Regions from separate parts of the Metabacillus mesotrionivorans genome, predicted to be linked through region 1. Evidence: predicted binding sites of a transcription regulator. Region 1 holds the regulator's gene; each other region holds the start of a gene.
What was found. Region 1 encodes LexA, which represses DNA repair genes until DNA is damaged. Its sites were predicted from a motif close to CGAACATATGTTCG; they were not measured.

Region 1 (6,127 bases):
TTCCATTTTAGGATATAATAGAAATTACCAGCAAGGTTCGTGCAGAACTTACATACAGAAAGGACAAGTTTTCGTGTCTAAACAAGAACTATTAAAACTAATTGAAAAAAAACGAGCGGAAATGATCGAAATTGCCACTAAAAATGGAATTAATTCGAACGTGTCCATTCAATACAGCCAGGAACTGGATCACTTGCTGAATGAATACAACCGGTACAGCTACTCTGCCATGAAACGGGTTACATATTCTTAAAAATCCCCGCAAAAAAAGCACGCTTTGAAAGCGTGCTTTTTTATTAAAATCCCGCAACCGGGTTTTTATTTTGCCTGATTATTCATCATTTTCATCATTTGGTTAATTTTCTTCTGGGACGGTTTCATGCCCATTTGCATCATCATCATTTTTAACATTTGCTCGTTAATTGGCGGATTTTTCTTTAAATAACTCATCATATACTGGCGAGCAATGAAAAATCCTAGTGCTACTCCGGCAAGCAAAGCCAGAACGCCTACTAGAATGACTACCCACAGATCCATCGTCTTTCCTCCTTCATGTTGTCTATTTTACAGTGTACTAAACCATAGGATATTATACAACATATACTCTATAATTTCTGCCTTTTTAGACAAATTTTCTTTCTTTTATCGGTTTTAGCCACCCGTGCCGCTTTTCCTCAAAATCCATCGCTAAAAAGCATGAATCCGCCTTTCTGAGAACTTCAAAGAAAATCGCTTCCATGTCAAAGCTTCCTTCTGACGTGACTGTAACCGATCTGTCACCCGTTTCAAGGATGGCTCCTCCCTGCATGGATTCACTCTCAATATGATGGCGGTTGTGGGAATATGCATAGTTGTATCGTCCGTTTAAGCTGCTTCTGATCATCTCATCTATATAGTCTATCGGAATTTCTCTCGTAATATAAGTAATTTGTTTTTTCAGGTGAATAAACTCAGGCTGTTCAGGGCTTGTCCGCATAAATTCCTGAAAAAGCTGAAAAAGTTTTACTTCACGGCCAAAAAAGTGATTCGCAAACTCTTCCTCTATTAAATAGACAGTGTAGTGTCTCATGCTTTCACCCTTCCGTATGACGGTTACCCATTATTATACTGGAAAGTTGAGGAAGAATTTTGTCTAAATGAAAGGCAAAACTTCACTTTTTTTGTCGAAAAAGAGAGAACGAAGATATTCGTTCTCTCTCATAAGGCTTATTTTTCTAATAGTGCCTTTACTCGTGCCGTTACATTTTCAACTGTAAAGCCAAACTCTTTCATAATTCTTTCACCTGGTGCTGAGGCCCCGAACTGGTTGATGCCAAGAACGTCACCCTCATCTCCAGTATATCGCTCCCAGCCCAGAGGAGCTGCCATCTCAATAGCAAGACGCTTCTTCACTGTTTTTGGAAGTACGGATGCGCGGTACTCTTTTGACTGGCTTTCAAAACGGTTCCATGACGGCATGCTTACAACCGCAACATCGATGCCTTCTTTTTGAAGAGCATCTTGTGCTTCGATAGCAAGTCCTACTTCAGAGCCTGATGCTAAAAGAAGTGCGTCAGCCGTTTCTTTTTTGCTTGGAGAAATCGTATAAGCTCCTTTAGAAACTCCTTCATATGCCGTTTCAGACGTACCTTTAATCGTTTTTAGATTCTGACGGGTAAGAACAAGTGCTGTCGGTGCCGTTTCAGATTGAAGGGCAAGTCTCCATGCAGCAGCAGTCTCATTGCCGTCTGCCGGACGGATGACCGACAGGTTCGGCATTGCACGCAAGGCAGGAAGCTGTTCAATCGGCTCATGAGTCGGGCCGTCTTCTCCTACAGCAATACTGTCATGTGTAAATACGTACGTTACCGGAAGACCCATTAAGGCAGCAAGACGAATTGCCGGACGCAGGTAGTCAGAGAATACAAAGAACGTTCCGCCGTAAACCCGAAGACCGCCATGCAGCGCCATGCCGTTTAGTGCAGCACCCATTGCGAATTCACGGACACCGAACCAGATGTTGCGTCCGCTGTAGTCCTCAGCTGTGAAATCTGCTGCTCCCTTGATAGAAGTATTGTTTGAACCTGCAAGGTCAGCTGATCCTCCGAAAATGTAAGGAACATTTTTCGCAAGGCCATTTAACACTTCACCGGAAGAAGCACGTGAAGCAAGTGCTTTGCCGTCTTCATATACAGGCACTTCGGAATCCCAATTTTCAGGAAGCTCGCCTTTAATTCCTGCTTCAAGAGCTTTTGCAAGGTCAGGGAATTCTTTTTTATAGCTATCATAAAGAGCGTTCCATTCTTCTTCTTTTTTCGAACCGAACTGTTCTGCCGATTCTTTGAAATGAGCATACACTTCGTCAGGAACGTGGAAGTCCTGTTCGAATGTCCATGCATATGCTTCTTTCGTCAGTTTGATCTCATCTGCTCCAAGCGGCTTGCCGTGAACATCTGATTTTCCTGACATATTCGGTGATCCGTAGCCGATTGTCGTTTTCACTTCAATCAGAGTAGGATGAGTTTCATCTTGTTTAGCAGCTTCAATCGCTTTAGCGATTTCTTCAAGGTTGTTGCCGTCTTCTACACGAATGACCTGCCAGCCGATTGCTTTGAAACGGTCTTCCACGTTTTCAGAGAATGAGCGGTCAAGATCTCCATCGAGAGAAATGTCGTTTGAATCGTAAAGAACAACTAATTTGCCAAGCTTTAGATGCCCTGCAAGTGAAGCTGCCTCAGAAGAGATTCCTTCCATCAGGTCACCATCTCCACAGATTGCATATGTGTAGTGATCGACAACCGGATAAGACTCTTGGTTATATGTATGTGCAAGATGACGTTCTGCCATAGCCATTCCGACAGCCATCCCAATTCCCTGGCCAAGCGGACCTGTTGTTGCATCTACACCTGCTGTGTGGCGGAATTCAGGGTGTCCCGGTGTTTTGCTTCCCCATTGTCTGAATTCTTTAAGATCATCCATCGTCAAGTCATAGCCTGATAAATGAAGAAGGCTGTACAGCAGCATAGATCCGTGACCTGCAGATAAGACAAAGCGGTCGCGGTTGAACCATTCAGGATTTTTAGGATTGTGATTCATAAATTGCGTCCAGAGCGAATACGCCATTGGAGCTGCCCCCATAGGCATTCCAGGATGTCCTGATTTTGCTTTTTCAATCGCATCAATCGACAGTGTTCGAATGGTAGCAATTGATAAGTCTTGAATTGAATGTGACATTAATTGATCATCCTTTCAGAAATAACATTCTACTTTTTTATCATAGCTTTACTGGCCTATTCATACAACCATTTCGCATGGGAATTGCAAAAATGAGAAGTGTAAGAACCTATTCTAATGTATTATGTGCAAAATGAAAAGGAATACATCAAAAATTGACGTATTCCGGTGATTAATGAAGATCGCGTCTGCGCTCTTCTTTTAATTTTTCAGGTGTTACATCATTTCCGTTTGGATCCAGTACTGTAACGCCTTTTAATGTATTTTTCATAGAACCCCGGAATGCCTTGAGATATTCCTGTCTAAGTGATTGCTGTTCCTGTTTTTCCTCCGGAGAAAGACCGGACGTTTTTGATTTTCTGGATAAGGTATTGATTCTTGCCATCTTTTCTTTTGGCAGCATGACTGCAGCTCCTTTACCTAATACGATTTACTATGCTATCGTACTAAATACGGGGGCAAAAAACAACAGATTAGACCTGTTCCTCTTTCATGTGCTCTTGATATCTTCTATGTACTGTCGCTTTAGAAACCTCGTATCCAAACCCTCTTAACGTAGCCGCAATCTCTGAGAATGTCAGTTTATTCTGTTTAAGCCTGATAATCTCGCTGACAGGCACTTCCTTCTTCTCTCTGCCGCTCCCTTTATCTCTGTTAGTAAGATTCCTTTGAGGTTTATACCCTTTTTCAACCGCCCGCTGCATGCCGCGTTTAATTTTCAGATTATGGATCTTCCGCTGATATTCTTCAACAATGCTTACAATTTCCAGAACCATAGAATCTGCTTCAGACAAAAAAAGCTTTCCATTCTGCGTGGCCGTATATATCGTAATGCCTTCTTTTGCGAAAAAATGAATAAGGGCGATGCGGGCATTCCCTCTCCCCAGTCTTGTCTCATCCTGAATAACAATGGCGTCAATTTTCTGTTCCTTTATGCAGTCAAATATTTCAAAAATACCTTCTCTTTCAACCTCATATCCGCTCGCCTGCTCCTCAATAACCTTTGCCACATTCATGCCGTGCGCTGCTGAAAGGGCCAAAAGTTCTTCTTTTTGCCTGGCGAGTGATGTCTCCTGTTCTTCTTTTCTTGTGCTGACTCTGCAGTAGATGATTGCGTTCAGTGTTCTCACTTCCCTATTTTCTTGATGCAAGCTGTGTCCCGTCATGGTAGGTTTGTTTATCAATAGGAAGAACCACAGAATCTCCTGTCTTGATCACAGCTGTCGGCAGTCCGTTTTTGTCCTGCACCCATTCAACGAAATCGGTCTTGGACATGCGGTGATGCTCCTCATATTGATCTGCAAGGCTCCAGATGCTGTCACCTTCTGCTATTTCAATGGATACATAATGATCAAGGTTTTCTTTTTCACCTGTGTATGATAATGCAAAGACAGCTACAATGACAACTGCAAAGAAAGAAATAACGTAAGATAATGAACCTTTCAACCCAATCCCCACCTTAATAGAATGTTTGTTCGCATATTTGATACTTTCAGTATAATGCGAACAAACGTTTCTGTCAACGCCGTTTTTCGAACTTATGTTTGTATGCGCAGGAAAAACATGCTATAATCAACATAAATTACAGGACGCGAGGTGGATAAAATGACAAAACTTTCAAAGAGGCAGCAGGATATCCTCACTTTTATAAAACTTGAAGTACAAAAGAAAGGATATCCGCCATCAGTCCGCGAGATCGGCGAAGCAGTGGGCCTTGCTTCCAGCTCCACTGTGCACGGCCATCTTGCCAGGCTTGAAAGCAAAGGATTGATCAGACGGGATCCGACAAAGCCTAGAGCGATTGAAATATTAGAGGACGAGACAGCGATGATTCCGCGTTCAAGTGTGATTAACGTTCCTGTAATCGGGAAAGTTACAGCCGGTTCCCCGATCACAGCCATTGAAAACGTCGAGGAATATTTTCCTCTTCCAGATACGTTCGCCGCATCCGATGATCAGATCTTCATGCTTGAGATTATGGGAGACAGTATGATTGAAGCCGGCATTCTTGATGGGGACATGGTCATTGTCAAGCAGCAGAACACTGCAAACAACGGGGATATCGTTGTTGCCATGACAGAGGATGATGAGGCAACTGTCAAACGTTTTTTCAAAGAAAAAGATTATGTGCGTCTTCAGCCGGAGAACTCAACACTTGAACCGATCATTCTCAGACATGTCGTTATCTTGGGAAAAGTTGTTGGAGTTTATAGAAACATACACTGAAAACTTTGCTTTTACAGGCAAAGTTTTTTTATTTGCCTGTTTTACAGCCTTCTCTCAGGGGAAGATAATAATGAAAAAAAGATGAGAGGGTGCCTATGACTAAAGAACCTGCTATTCTGCGGGCAAATGCCCAGTTTATTTTTCCTTTTTCATGGGACAAGGACTGCATCTCCCAGCTGACTGATGAACTTAAGGCAAGCGGATTTGAATTTTTCAGCATTAACAGCAGCGCTCAGCAGAACAAATTTTACGGAGAGAAAACGAGCCTTCCCCATAAACGGCTGAAGCATTATTTTATGCCGTACATAGAACAGATTCTCTTTCCAGATCAGCATAAGGATAAGGCTATTAACAGATACTCCAAATCCTTTGACAAAAAATGCACGCTTCGTACAGCTGTAAATGAATATTCTTTCACTATCCACTCTATCGATCTGTATATTTGCCCATTTTCTGTTGGAATGATTACAATCAGGACGGAGCTTACATCTGACAGCAAAACATTGACACTGAGCGATGCACTTGATTTTATGGATCACTTCAGAGTTCTTGAACCGTTTATTACAGAAGAAAAAGGAACTGTTCTCCATTCAGGACAAGGCACTTATGAAAAGATTCAGGATTTTATCTTTGAAGAGCTGTGCCCCTCTGTTGTCCCATATATAGAGAAGAGTGAAAACAGTCAGTC
Region 2 (6,127 bases), on a different contig from region 1:
TCTCAATTCTGCATATTCTTTTGCCAGTTTAAAAAACAGCGGTTTGTCATTTCGGTCTAAGGACTCATCGATCTTTTCCTGAAGGAGGGACAGTTTCCGGGTCAACACAGCTTCATCCAACACCATTTGAATGTAAATATCAAGTACGGTCTCCTGTTTCTTTTCCATCTTGAGCGTGTTACGGGACTTCATGATCTCGGTATACGTTTTCCTGTTTTTCAAGAAAGATCACCCCTGATGCCTTTTTTTAATTATATGGATAAAGGGCCTAGAAATCAACTAAATATTTAAAATTTTTAGAAAACTTATTTCGCCAAATTTTGCACGTTTTTCCTTTTTGAAAGTAAGCATCTTATTTGCAAGGGGAATTTCTGTTAGTAGAAGCTGAATTGCAATTATGTAAAAATATTGTAAAAATGTAGAAAAACAGAGGGGGATTGTGCTAGATTAAAAGTAGTTCTTTACTCCTATTAAAATAGAGGTGATAGCGATGGAAAATAAGTTTATGAAGGACTACATAGCAAACCGGTTCACGATGGCCATTCTTCCTGATCCGCATATGGGAAAGCTTTATTCCAGGGTGATTGAGACGGAGAAAGAGATTGCAGTTAAGCTCAGCCCCCAGGAGATTGTAAGCAAGAGCTGCATGTACTTCGGCAGCAGCTATGAAGGAAGAAAGGCGGGGACACGGGACCTTATGGGAATTACACATAAGCCGCCGATTGTCATTGACCCCGGCAACTATATGTTCTTTTTTCCTACACTGGCCTCAACCAGGAGTCAGTGCGCCTGGATATCGCACGCTCATATCCAGCATTATACGGCTTCGGATTTTGACAATACAGAAGTGGTGTTTACGAACGGACTGATTGAAACCATACCGGTTTCCTCTTCGTCATTTGAAAATCAGCTTTACAGAACAGCTCAGCTGCGGACCATTATTACGGCAAGAATTGAAGAGGAGCACCGCAAAATGAATATGCTGATGTTTCCGAAGGAAAAGCAGACAAATTTCATTTACGAACAGATTATCCGTGAACTCAACAAACATTAATCAGGCTTTTACCGCTTTAAACAAATATTCTTCCATCAGCTCGCATACCTTATTGCGTATTCTCGGATTAAAATAGTTGTGCTGCTCTTCGTAGCCTCTGAAGATAAAGGAATACATCGTAAATGCTTCATCCCTTTTCACTTCACTTACTTTGATGCTGTTTTTTTTCAGCTCGCGGCGCACTGCAGCAAGGTCTTTCTGTGCAAGCTTCAGTGATTCCTCCACGAGGTTCAAATAGGGCTGCTGCAGCTTGAATGGACTTTTTTCAATGATTAACAGATCCCTGCTGAAGATGGAGATGGTCATGGGGAGGTAGATGGACATCTCAATGGCATCTCGCAGGTCTGAGGGAATTCTTGTCATCGCAAAAACCTCGCTTTAACATGATAAAAGGAACGTATGTTCGGTTTTATTTTACTTTATCAGTATACGAAATGCAAGCTGCTTTTATGCAGGCAGTTCCTGAAAAAATGCTCAATGTTTAAAGTCTTTGCACAAACGTGTAGAATATGAGCATAGAGAAAGATAGAAGGAGCTTGCAGGATGGAACTTCAGGCAATACTGGATTATTTTACAATTGAAAGAATGATGGAATTCTTTAAGGATTACAGATCGTTTGGGCCGCTGCTTGGCATTGGGCTTCCTTTGCTCGAGGCATTTCTTCCCTTTTTGCCTCTGGTCGTGTTTATTGTGGCGAATGCCAATTCGTACGGGTTATGGTTCGGCTTCTTGTATTCCTGGATTGGAAGCTGTCTAGGGGCGCTCATCCTGTTTTTTCTTGTAAGAAAGTACGGGCAGGAGCGGTTTTTCAGATTTATAAGCCGTCATCAATCGGTGCAGAAAATGATGGGCTGGATTGAGAGACATGGTTTCGGACCTTTGTTTATCCTGCTGTGCTTTCCGTTTACACCGTCTGCTGCCGTCAATGTGGTGGCCGGCCTGTCGAAGGTCAGCATCTGGCAGTTCAGTCTTGCTGTGATGTCCGGGAAGTTCGTGATGATTTTCCTGGTCAGCTTTATTGGGTATGACCTGCGTGCAATCATCACGCAGCCTGAAAGAACGCTCATCGCTGCGGTTGTGATTTTTCTGCTCTGGCTGATCGGCAAGCAGGTGGAAAAGCGCCTGAATGTCAGAATGCTTGAGAGGAAACGAGGCCATTAATATTTTTACGGAGGAGTAAAGATGAGAAAAAGATACTGGTTTTTGTCTGCCGTCATCACCTTTTTACTCATACTTACTATAAAAAATCTGCTGTTCGTCGACTACAGGGTTGAAGGGGTTTCGATGCAGCCTACTCTGACCGCGGGGCACCTTCTGTCTATTAATAAAGTAAACCACCGGCTTTTTGACCTGAAACGCTTTGATATTGTTGTGTTTCAGCCGCAAGGGGAAAAAGAGGCCTACATCAAGAGGATTATCGGCCTTCCCGGAGATGAGCTGGAGTATAAGAACGACAAGCTGTATATCAACGGGAAAGCGGTGAAAGAACCCTATTTAAATCCGGTCAAAAAAGAGTTAAGCATGGGAAAGCTGACCGGCAATTTTACGCTTGAGGAGATTACGGGCAAAAAAACGATTCCTGAAGGCTGTCTTTTCGTTATGGGTGACAACCGTCTTGCAAGCAGGGACAGCAGACAGTTTGGACTGATCAGTACAGATCATGTGATTGGCAAGGCTTCAAAAGAATAGGGAAGACCCCAGTAAAAGTGCACGATTATGATCATGCACTTTTTTTCTGTTTCAGGCATAAATTTTTGGGGGATTACCCGATGACTTTCAGGCTGTATGTTTTTCTTTCAGCCTGTATTCCGCGTCTTCTGCAGATTTCCTGTACTCTTTTATTGAGATCCATGCAAGAAACAAACTCAAGCCTGAGCAGAAGGTGAGGAATGCCGTTCCTGTTTCTATTAAAAGATAAGCTGACAGCGGACCTAATGCTGCTCCAAGGTCTGTAGCTATAGAATATTTTGTTATGATAGCAGTCTTTTGCTTTATACCGGAAGCAGCATCAGAAAACAATGCATCGGTTAACGTTGTAATAATGGTTGAGCAAATGAGAAGAAGAACGATGATCAATGCCCAAATGAAAAATGAAACCTGGTAATTGATAAGCGGAAATAAAAAGCCTGTCAGGAGTAATGCAAGGAACAGGAGTGGATGCCTGCCCAATTTGCCATCAGAAACATGTCCAATCAGCGGGGCGAGAAATGGTTCCCATATCCATCTCAGGCCAAGGAGCAGGCCGGATGCTGCTCCTGAAGCCACCACTGCTCCATCTGCTAAGGTTACATGCATTCCATAGTGCCTGGACAGGTAATAGCTTACAATTGAAGCAAATACGCCCTGGAGAAGAAACGCCGCGATAAAGCCCCTGATGAGAGATAGCCTGACGCTATTTTTCTTAAAAACGGTCACTTCGCCATTATCTGCTTTTCCTTTAGTCAGCTGTGAAACTGAAGGAATCGTTAGCAGAAAGACCAATGGAACAGAGAGGAGGCAAGCTGCTGCAAACACAAGACAAGTTTGTTTCATCCCGATCTGATAGCACAGCAAACCTCCAAAAATCATTCCGGCCAGGCTCCCCAGCCGATATGTGCCATTAAAGATTCCCATTATTTTTCCTTTGTTTGACCTGGAGGATAATTGAACCACAAGCAATTGTCCGGAAAGACGGAGCAACGCCCAGGCAAATCCCCATATACACCGGAGAACAAACCAGCAAAGAAAGCCGTTCAGTGAGAAAAAACCGATATTTGTCAAAATGGTTAAAAATATCGCGAGCAGCAGAGTATGCTGCAGCTTTAGGGATTTTATCAAAAAAGCAGCAAACGGATTGAGGGGAATGCGTATGAAGCGGTTAATCGACAGCAGAATTCCAGCCTCTATGAGTGAAGACAATCCCGCTTCTTTAAAATAAAGGGGCAAAGCTATATAAAACATAGAGTCAGCGAGCAAGCAAATGCCTGTAATTAGAGCTGTTAAAATAATGGTTGAACGGTCAGAATTTTTTGTCATGATTTACCTCTCTTTCATCATTACTTTAAAAGATGTAAAATGATAAGAAAAATATATAAATTTTATAAATTAATAAGTTTTAGTTATGGGAGAGGTTTTATGAATCTTAATGCTATGAGGCAATTTGTCACAGTTGTACAGGCTGGAAGTGTCACAGGTGCAGCGAAGGAGCTGCATATAAGCCAGCCGGCTATATCCATGCAGATCAGGAATCTGGAAAAAGAACTTGGCCACACACTCTTTAAAGCAAGGGGAAGGGGGATTGAGCTGACAGAGGCGGGGGAATTTATCTTTCAGCAGGCCGTCAAACTTTTTATGGCCGAAGAAGAAGCAGAAAGAAAAATTGAACAGTATAGAAGAGGAATAACAGGGAATATCCGGATTTTTGCTACGAATTTTGCGGCAAGCTACTTGATGCCAGGATGGATTGCCCGTTATAAACGGCTGTATCCGGAAGCTGGAATTCAATTATTCTCAGGAAACACAAAAAGCGCCATTGATAAGCTGATGAAAAATGAAATTGATTTTGCGGTTATTGCAAGCCATTCTCCACTGCCAGATGAAGCAGATATCGTTCATTTGCTTGATGATGAACTTTTGTTTATTGTCCCCTGTCATCACCCTTTAGCTTCAAAAAGGGCTGAATTCGAAGATCTTATTGAAGAGGACTTTATTTTAAGGGGAGAAGGAAGCTCTACAAGGTCTTTAGTAGAATCATTGTGTCAGATAAAACAAGTTCACTTGCAGAAGACACCTGTTCAAGTAGAAAGGCTGGAGGAAGCAATCGGGGTTGTTGCATCTGGATACGGCATCACTCTCGCACCGCGAATGGCCATTTCCGCATATATGCACAGAGGGCTCGTAAGTGTTGTGCAGGTAAATGATCTGAATCTTACTAGAAGAATCAAGTTATGTAAAAAAAAGGGGAATCACTTTTCCCCCGCGGTAAAAAATTTCATGGACTTTATTGAAAATGACTGCTATAAAGACTGTTAAACCGTGTTTTGGGCTATAATGGCTCACTCATTCCCTGGCCCAATAAACGTAACCCCAACAGCAATTCCGTAAAAAATCGAAAACCCAAGCAGCATGCTTTGAAAAGGCAGGACTCCGGCAATAAGCGGGCCTATGCTTGCACCTGCGAGCAAAATAAAGGAATACAGGGAGACGGCTGTTGCCCGGTCACTTCCTGCGGCCTCTCCAATCATGGAAATAACGGCCGGTATGCAAATAGAAAGAGAGGCTGTGAAGAGGACAGATAAAGCGGCGGACATGTAGAGGCTCCCGCTTGCATAGTTCAGTAGAAAAGCCAGAATGATCAATAGCATGGCGTACCGGACAGCAGCTGTTTTCCCGTACCTTCCGATCCACTTTACGCTGAATAAGGAAAAGAGCGCTCCGGCAAGTCCTGCTGCTTTGCACCAGAATAGGACCTCTTCAGAAACAATCCCCGAATAGGCACGGTGAAACCCCTCATAATAGGACACAAATGACATCAGCATGGCAAACGTCAGGATATAGCACAGGATAAGCCTCGGAGTGCGGAAAATGGAGCGGAACGACGAGAGCAGGCTCTTTGGCTCACTGTTTTTTTTTTCGCCGTCTATCAGCCATGCCAAACATCCTGTAAGCAGGGCATAGGCGACGGCGAAAAAGAGAAAGACCATTCTCCAGTCATACGAAAGGGCGATGGCTGAGCTGATCAGCTGTCCGATCATGCCGGACATTAAAAATCCCATATTAATCAGGGAAATGAGCATGGTTGCCTCTTTTTCCCTGAACGATTCAAAGCAATAGGCATAGGCAACGGGCGCAAAGCAGCCGAGGCAAAAACCCTGCAGGGATCTGAGCGGAAGAAATGTGGCGGATGAGGAAAACGCAAGCATGGCGGTTGCTGCAATTGCGAGGGCAAAGCCTCCGATCAGGACGTTTTTCTTTCCGGCTTTTTCTGTGAGCGGACCGAATGTAAAAAGGCCGGCCGCATAAAAAAATGTAAAAAAGGTGCTGCCGAGAACGGCTTCATTGAAGGAAAGGCCCGTATCCTCCGATATAGATGCA
Region 3 (6,127 bases), on a different contig from region 1:
GCCCGCCGTGGACACCTGCGCCAGGTCCTATATCAATCAAGTAATCCGCTGCAATCATTGTATCTTCATCATGCTCGACGACTATGAGCGTATTTCCGATATCCCTCATGCTTTGAAGTGTCTGAATCAGCCTATCATTATCCCGCTGATGAAGGCCGATCGACGGCTCATCCAGAATGTACAGAACACCCGTCAGTCTGGAGCCAATTTGCGTGGCAAGCCTGATCCGCTGGGCCTCACCGCCTGAAAGAGTACCGGCAGCACGGCTGAGCGATAGATAGTCCAGTCCTACATTGTTCAGGAATCCAAGCCTCTCCTCAAGTTCCCTGAGGATCAGTCTTGCAATCTGCATTTCTTTCTCAGTTAAATTCAGGCTTTCAAAGAAAGCGATGGCTTCATGAACCGAAAGAGCTGTGACCTTTCCGATATGATTTCCGTCAACAAGTACTGCAAGACTTTCTTTTTTTAGTCTGTGTCCTTTACATTTAGGGCATGCCTGCTGAGCCATGTATTTCTCCATTTGCTCGCGGATGTAATCAGAGCTTGTCTCTTTGTAGCGGCGTTCCACATTCCGGATGACCCCTTCAAACTGAATGTAGTTTTCGCGCACCTGTCCAAAGTCATTTTCATAGCGGAAGTAGATTTCATCACTGCCGCTGCCGTAAAGAACTTTATCTAAAAGGTGTGCCGGTATATCCCTGACCGGAATATCCATCGGAACACCGTAATGATTACACACTGCTTCAAGCAGCTGCGGATAGTACTGCGAACTTGTCGGCTCCCACGGCGCTAGCGCATGCTGTTTTAAAGACAGGTCTTTATTCGGCATGACTAGATCAACGTCCACCTCAAGCTTTGTGCCAAGTCCGTCGCATTCATTGCAGGCGCCAAACGGGCTGTTGAATGAAAACATTCTCGGCTCAAGCTCGCCAATTGAAAAACCGCAGATCGGACAGGCGTGATGTTCGCTGAACAAAAGCTCTTCTTCACCGATGACATCAATCACAACTCTGCCTTCCCCGAGACCGAGGGCAGATTCAAGAGAATCAGCCAAACGGGCTGAAATCCCTTCTTTTATCACAATCCGGTCAATCACAACTTCAATCGTGTGCTTTTTGTTTTTCTCAAGACTGATCTCATCGCCGACTTCCATCATTTCCCCGTCGACCCGGACGCGCACGTAGCCCTGCTTTTTAATGTCTTCAAACACCTTCGCATGTGTTCCTTTTCTTCCAGAAACAACAGGTGCAAGCACCTGCAGCTTTGTCCGCTCAGGATATTCAAGGATCCGGTCCACCATCTGCTCGATCGTTTGGGACGAGATTTCAATATCGTGGTTTGGGCAAGTTGGTCTGCCGATGCGCGCAAACAAAAGTCTCAGATAATCATAAATTTCCGTGACAGTCCCTACTGTAGAACGGGGATTCCGGCTTGTTGTTTTCTGGTCAATTGAAATAGCAGGTGACAGGCCTTCAATCGAATCAACGTCCGGTTTATCCATTTGCCCAAGAAACTGGCGGGCATAGGCAGAGAGCGATTCAACATATCTCCGCTGCCCTTCCGCATAAATCGTATCAAATGCAAGCGACGATTTTCCTGAGCCCGATAAGCCTGTCAGAACAACGAGCTTATCCCGCGGAATCGTCACATCTATGTTTTTTAAATTGTGAGCGCGCGCACCTTTCACACTAATTTTATCGAGTGCCATCTAGTTTCATCCTTCCGCTTTAAGCTCTAGTATCAGATCGCGAAGTTCGGCAGCACGCTCGAAGTTGAGCCCTTTAGCCGCTTCTTTCATCTCTGATTCCATTTGCTGTATGACTTTTTCGCGCTCTTTTTTAGACAGCTTGCCGAGTTTCGGAAGAGCTGATTCCAGTTCTTCCGCATCTTCAGGGGCAATAACAGCGCGAATCGTCTCGGCAATTTTTTTCTGGATTGTTTTCGGCTCTATGCCGTGTTTTTCATTGAAAGCCTTCTGTGTTTCACGCCGGCGTTTTGTTTCATTTATGGCAATTTCCATGGAATTTGTCATTTTATCGGCATACATAATAACGTGTCCGTTTGAGTTCCGGGCAGCACGTCCGATTGTCTGAATCAGCGAGCGTTCCGATCTCAGGAAGCCTTCTTTATCCGCATCAAGGATGGCGACAAGAGACACTTCCGGAATGTCGAGTCCTTCCCTGAGGAGGTTGATTCCGATTAGAACATCAAATTTCCCGAGGCGCAGCTCCCTGATAATCTCGATTCGCTCGAGTGTTTTGATTTCAGAATGAAGGTAGTTAACCTTGATGCCGATGTCTTTCAAATAATCCGTCAGATCCTCGGACATTTTCTTTGTAAGGGTCGTAACGAGGACGCGCTCGTTGCGCTCTATTCTGGCATGAATCTCCCCGATGAGGTCATCAATCTGACCCTGAATCGGCCTGACATCAATCGTCGGATCAAGAAGCCCTGTCGGACGGATAATCTGCTGCACCATTTCAGGTGTATGATCAAGCTCGTACGGTCCTGGAGTTGCAGATACAAACAGGATGTTATTGATATGCTCTTCAAACTCGCCGAACTGAAGAGGACGGTTGTCTTTGGCAGACGGCAGACGGAAACCGTGATCGACAAGCACCTGCTTTCTCGCCTGGTCCCCGTTGAACATCCCTCTGATCTGGGGAATCGTCACATGCGACTCATCAACAACAATCATAAAATCCTTCGGAAAGAAATCGAGAAGCGTGTAAGGAGTTGAGCCGGCCGGGCGGAGCGTCAGATGCCTTGAGTAGTTTTCGATGCCTGAGCAAAAGCCCATTTCCCGCATCATTTCAAGGTCGTATCTCGTACGCTGCTCAAGGCGCTGCGCTTCAAGCAGCTTTCCGTTTTCGTGAAGCTCTTTCAGCCGCTCTTCAAGCTCTTTTTCAATATTTCCGATTGCGACTCTCATTTTTTCTTCGCGGGTAACGAAGTGGGATGCCGGGAAAATGGAGACATGCTCTCGGTCGCCCTTGATCTCGCCGGTTAATGCATCAACCTCGCGGATGCGGTCAATTTCATCCCCGAAAAATTCAACCCGGATGCACTGTTCGTCTCTTGAAGCAGGGAAAATCTCCACAACATCCCCGCGCACCCTGAACGTTCCGCGCTTAAAATCAATATCATTGCGCTCATATTGTACATCCACAAGCTTCCGGAGAAGCTGATTGCGTTCAATGTCCATGCCCGTGCGCAAAGAAACGACCAGGTCGCGGTATTCTTCAGGAGAACCGAGGCCGTATATGCATGATACACTGGCAATAATAATGACATCTTTCCGTTCAAACAGCGAGGCGGTAGCGGAGTGCCTCAGTTTATCAATTTCATCATTGATGCTTGCGTCCTTTTCAATGAATGTATCCGTCTGCGGGACATAGGCCTCCGGCTGGTAATAGTCATAGTAGCTGACAAAGTATTCGACTGCATTGTTCGGAAAGAACTCTTTAAACTCGCTGTACAGCTGTCCGGCGAGGGTTTTATTATGGGCAATAATAAGCGTCGGTTTGTTCACTTCCTGGATGACGTTTGAAACGGTAAACGTCTTCCCGGTGCCTGTTGCTCCAAGAAGCGTCTGATGCTTCTTCCCTTCTTTAATGCCCTGGACGAGCTGCTTGATCGCGGCTGGCTGATCGCCTTCCGGCTTATAATTTGATACTAACTCAAAACGATCGCTCAACAGGAGGACCTCCATTCGTATGTAATCAGTATTCATATTTTACCATAATCGCAGAGAAAAACACTAAAAATACGAACGATAGTTCGTATTTTTTTTTCGACATTTTGGTTTGATTTTATCATTATCGCCTGAAAAAGCGATTTAAATGCTTATAGTTCTTATTTCAATACCTTTTTAGGACGGATGATAAACCGAAAGACAGTTTTGTTATATGAAGCCTGTTTTGCACAGCAAAAAAAACCCGCTCCCACCGGGAACAGGTTCTAATTGGTTTTTTCATTTCTCGTCCTTTTGGCCATTTTAGCTGCGTACATGAATCCTGCAATAACCGACACCGCGTCAAGAGCGATGAGCAGCCAGGAATCCATGTAGCCTTTTGTGTAGGCTGCAGCAAGCAGGGCGATTGTCAGCACCGCTGCCACGTAGTGATTATACGTCACGCGGGCAAACAGCGTGAGAATGACAAACGGCAGGACGAGAGCCAGAGCTGCTTTCAGTAACATGCGATCAGCCCCCGCTTATTTATCTGTAGCTGAATAGCTTTGATAGTCATTTTCCTGCAGAAGATCGATCAGTTGAATGTCTTTATGGTTTTCACTGAAATGCCTGAAGGTAAATTCGTTCTCAAACAGAACGGCATACTGGTCGTTGCGGTCGCGGACAAGAAGGCTTCTTGAATCAAAGAAGCGCTTTTCAAACTTGTCGTTCCCGATCCATCTTGGAATGCGGTCGCCCATCGGCACGAATTCGATTTCGACGTTATATTCCGCTCTCATGCGGTATTCGAACACTTCATATTGCAGCTGTCCGACTGCACCGAGAATAATGTCGTCGGTAGAATCCTGGCGGAAGTACTGAATCGCGCCTTCCTGAACAAGCTGTTCAATTCCTTTGCGGAACTGCTTTGCTTTCATGACGTTTTTCACGCGCACTTTTTTGAACATTTCAGGCGGGAACTGCGGAAGCTCATCATACTGATAGCCTTCCTTGCCGGCTGTCAGCGTGTCCCCGATCTGATAAACGTTCGGGTCATAGATTCCGATGATATCGCCTGCGAACGCTTCATCAACGGTTTCTCTGTCTTTGGCCATAAATACCTGGGTTTGATTCAGTTTCAGCGTTTTGTTCGTTCTGCTTAGCTGAACACTCATTCCGCGCTCAAAGCGGCCAGAACACACGCGAAGGAAGGCGATTCTGTCGCGGTGAGCCGGGTTCATGTTGGCCTGGATTTTAAAGATGTATCCTGAGAATTCTTCTGTTTCAGGAGAAATAAAGCCTTGATTTGTTCTTCTTGGCTGCGGCGGAACGGCATACTGAAGAAACACATCAAAGAACGACTTAACCCCGAAGTTTGCAAGTGCGCTTCCGAAGAATACAGGCGTCAGTTCTCCGCGCTTCACACGGTCAGCGTCGAACTGGTTTCCCGCTTCTTCAAGCAGCTCAAGCTCATCAAGCGTTTCAAGATACGTCGGATGGCTGCCGATTTCGCTGCCTTCCACTTCATCTGCAGGAATGATTTCCTCCTGCTCGTTTCCTTTAAACTGAACGACTGTGTGCTGCTCGCGGTCAATAATTCCAAGGAACCGCTTGCCCATTCCAACCGGCCAGTTCATTGGATAGGATTCGATGCCGAGCACTTCTTCAATTTCAGACAGAAGCTCAAGCGGATCTTTTCCTTCACGGTCAAGTTTGTTGATAAAAGTGAAAATAGGAATGCCTCTCATGCGGCAGACTTTAAACAGCTTGATCGTCTGAGGCTCAACCCCTTTAGTGGAGTCGATGATCATCACGACGCTGTCAACTGCCGTCAGTGTGCGGTAGGTGTCCTCACTGAAATCTTCGTGTCCAGGAGTATCAAGGATATTAACGTGGAAGTCATGGTAAGGAAAACTCATGACACTTGATGTAACGGAAATGCCGCGTTTTTTCTCAATTTCCATCCAGTCGGAAGCGGCAAATTTGCCGGTCTTCTTCCCTTTTACTGTTCCTGCTTCGCGAATCACTTTCCCGAAGTACAGGAGCTTTTCTGTTAACGTTGTTTTACCGGCATCCGGATGGGAGATGATGGCAAACGTCCGTCTTTTTGAAATTTCGTTATCTATGCTCATATATGATTACCCTCACAAAGTTTACTTCGTTTGAAATATATCACATTTAGAGCAATAGAACAATTTCAGCCCGTACTTTCTTTTACACAGGAGCTGTGAAGAAAAGAACATTGACCGCAGCCATAATGACAGCGCCTACAAGAATGAAGACCGTATCTTTCTTTTTCATAAATCTCTTCCCCTTTCCTTTATTTCAGCCATATTTGTGATCAGTTTACCAGAGAAGTATGAACAAAGTATGAACAGCGCTCTCTACTTCTCTGGAAATTTGAGGATGAAAGTCGTTCCCTGGTTCTTTTCGCTGCTGATCTCAATTTCTCCG

Region 2: ACTSEZ_RS00100 (YhjD family protein) is a predicted target of LexA. The motif match lies at 1,447-1,460, and genes of this name have one in related genera.
Region 3: uvrB (excinuclease ABC subunit UvrB) is a predicted target of LexA. The motif match lies at 3,770-3,783, and genes of this name have one in related genera.

What each region holds. Positions count from the first base shown of each region.
Region 1 is NZ_JBQMFF010000002.1:119,762-125,888, reverse strand. Features, by position in the region: gene ACTSEZ_RS05525 (Spo0E family sporulation regulatory protein-aspartic acid phosphatase) at 74-253, shown strand; gene ACTSEZ_RS05520 (YneF family protein) at 319-537, opposite strand; gene sirA (sporulation inhibitor of replication protein SirA) at 623-1,069, opposite strand; gene tkt (transketolase) at 1,207-3,213, opposite strand; gene ACTSEZ_RS05505 (DUF896 domain-containing protein) at 3,386-3,616, opposite strand; gene ACTSEZ_RS05500 (YneB family resolvase-like protein) at 3,687-4,334, opposite strand; gene yneA (cell division suppressor protein YneA) at 4,348-4,659, opposite strand; gene lexA (transcriptional repressor LexA) at 4,819-5,439, shown strand; gene ACTSEZ_RS05485 (magnesium transporter CorA family protein) at 5,535-6,127, shown strand, end outside.
Region 2 is NZ_JBQMFF010000001.1:22,183-28,309, forward strand. Features, by position in the region: gene ACTSEZ_RS00090 (IDEAL domain-containing protein) at 1-222, opposite strand, end outside; gene ACTSEZ_RS00095 (competence protein ComK) at 491-1,054, shown strand; gene ACTSEZ_RS00100 (YhjD family protein) at 1,055-1,417, opposite strand; gene ACTSEZ_RS00105 (TVP38/TMEM64 family protein) at 1,598-2,215, shown strand; gene lepB (signal peptidase I) at 2,237-2,743, shown strand; gene ACTSEZ_RS00115 (MFS transporter) at 2,831-4,069, opposite strand; gene ACTSEZ_RS00120 (LysR family transcriptional regulator) at 4,169-5,065, shown strand; gene ACTSEZ_RS00125 (MFS transporter) at 5,089-6,127, opposite strand, start outside.
Region 3 is NZ_JBQMFF010000003.1:429,799-435,925, forward strand. Features, by position in the region: gene uvrA (excinuclease ABC subunit UvrA) at 1-1,708, opposite strand, end outside; gene uvrB (excinuclease ABC subunit UvrB) at 1,715-3,697, opposite strand; gene ACTSEZ_RS12120 (DUF2198 family protein) at 3,961-4,200, opposite strand; gene ACTSEZ_RS12125 (peptide chain release factor 3) at 4,216-5,805, opposite strand; gene ACTSEZ_RS12130 (sensor histidine kinase) at 6,058-6,127, opposite strand, start outside.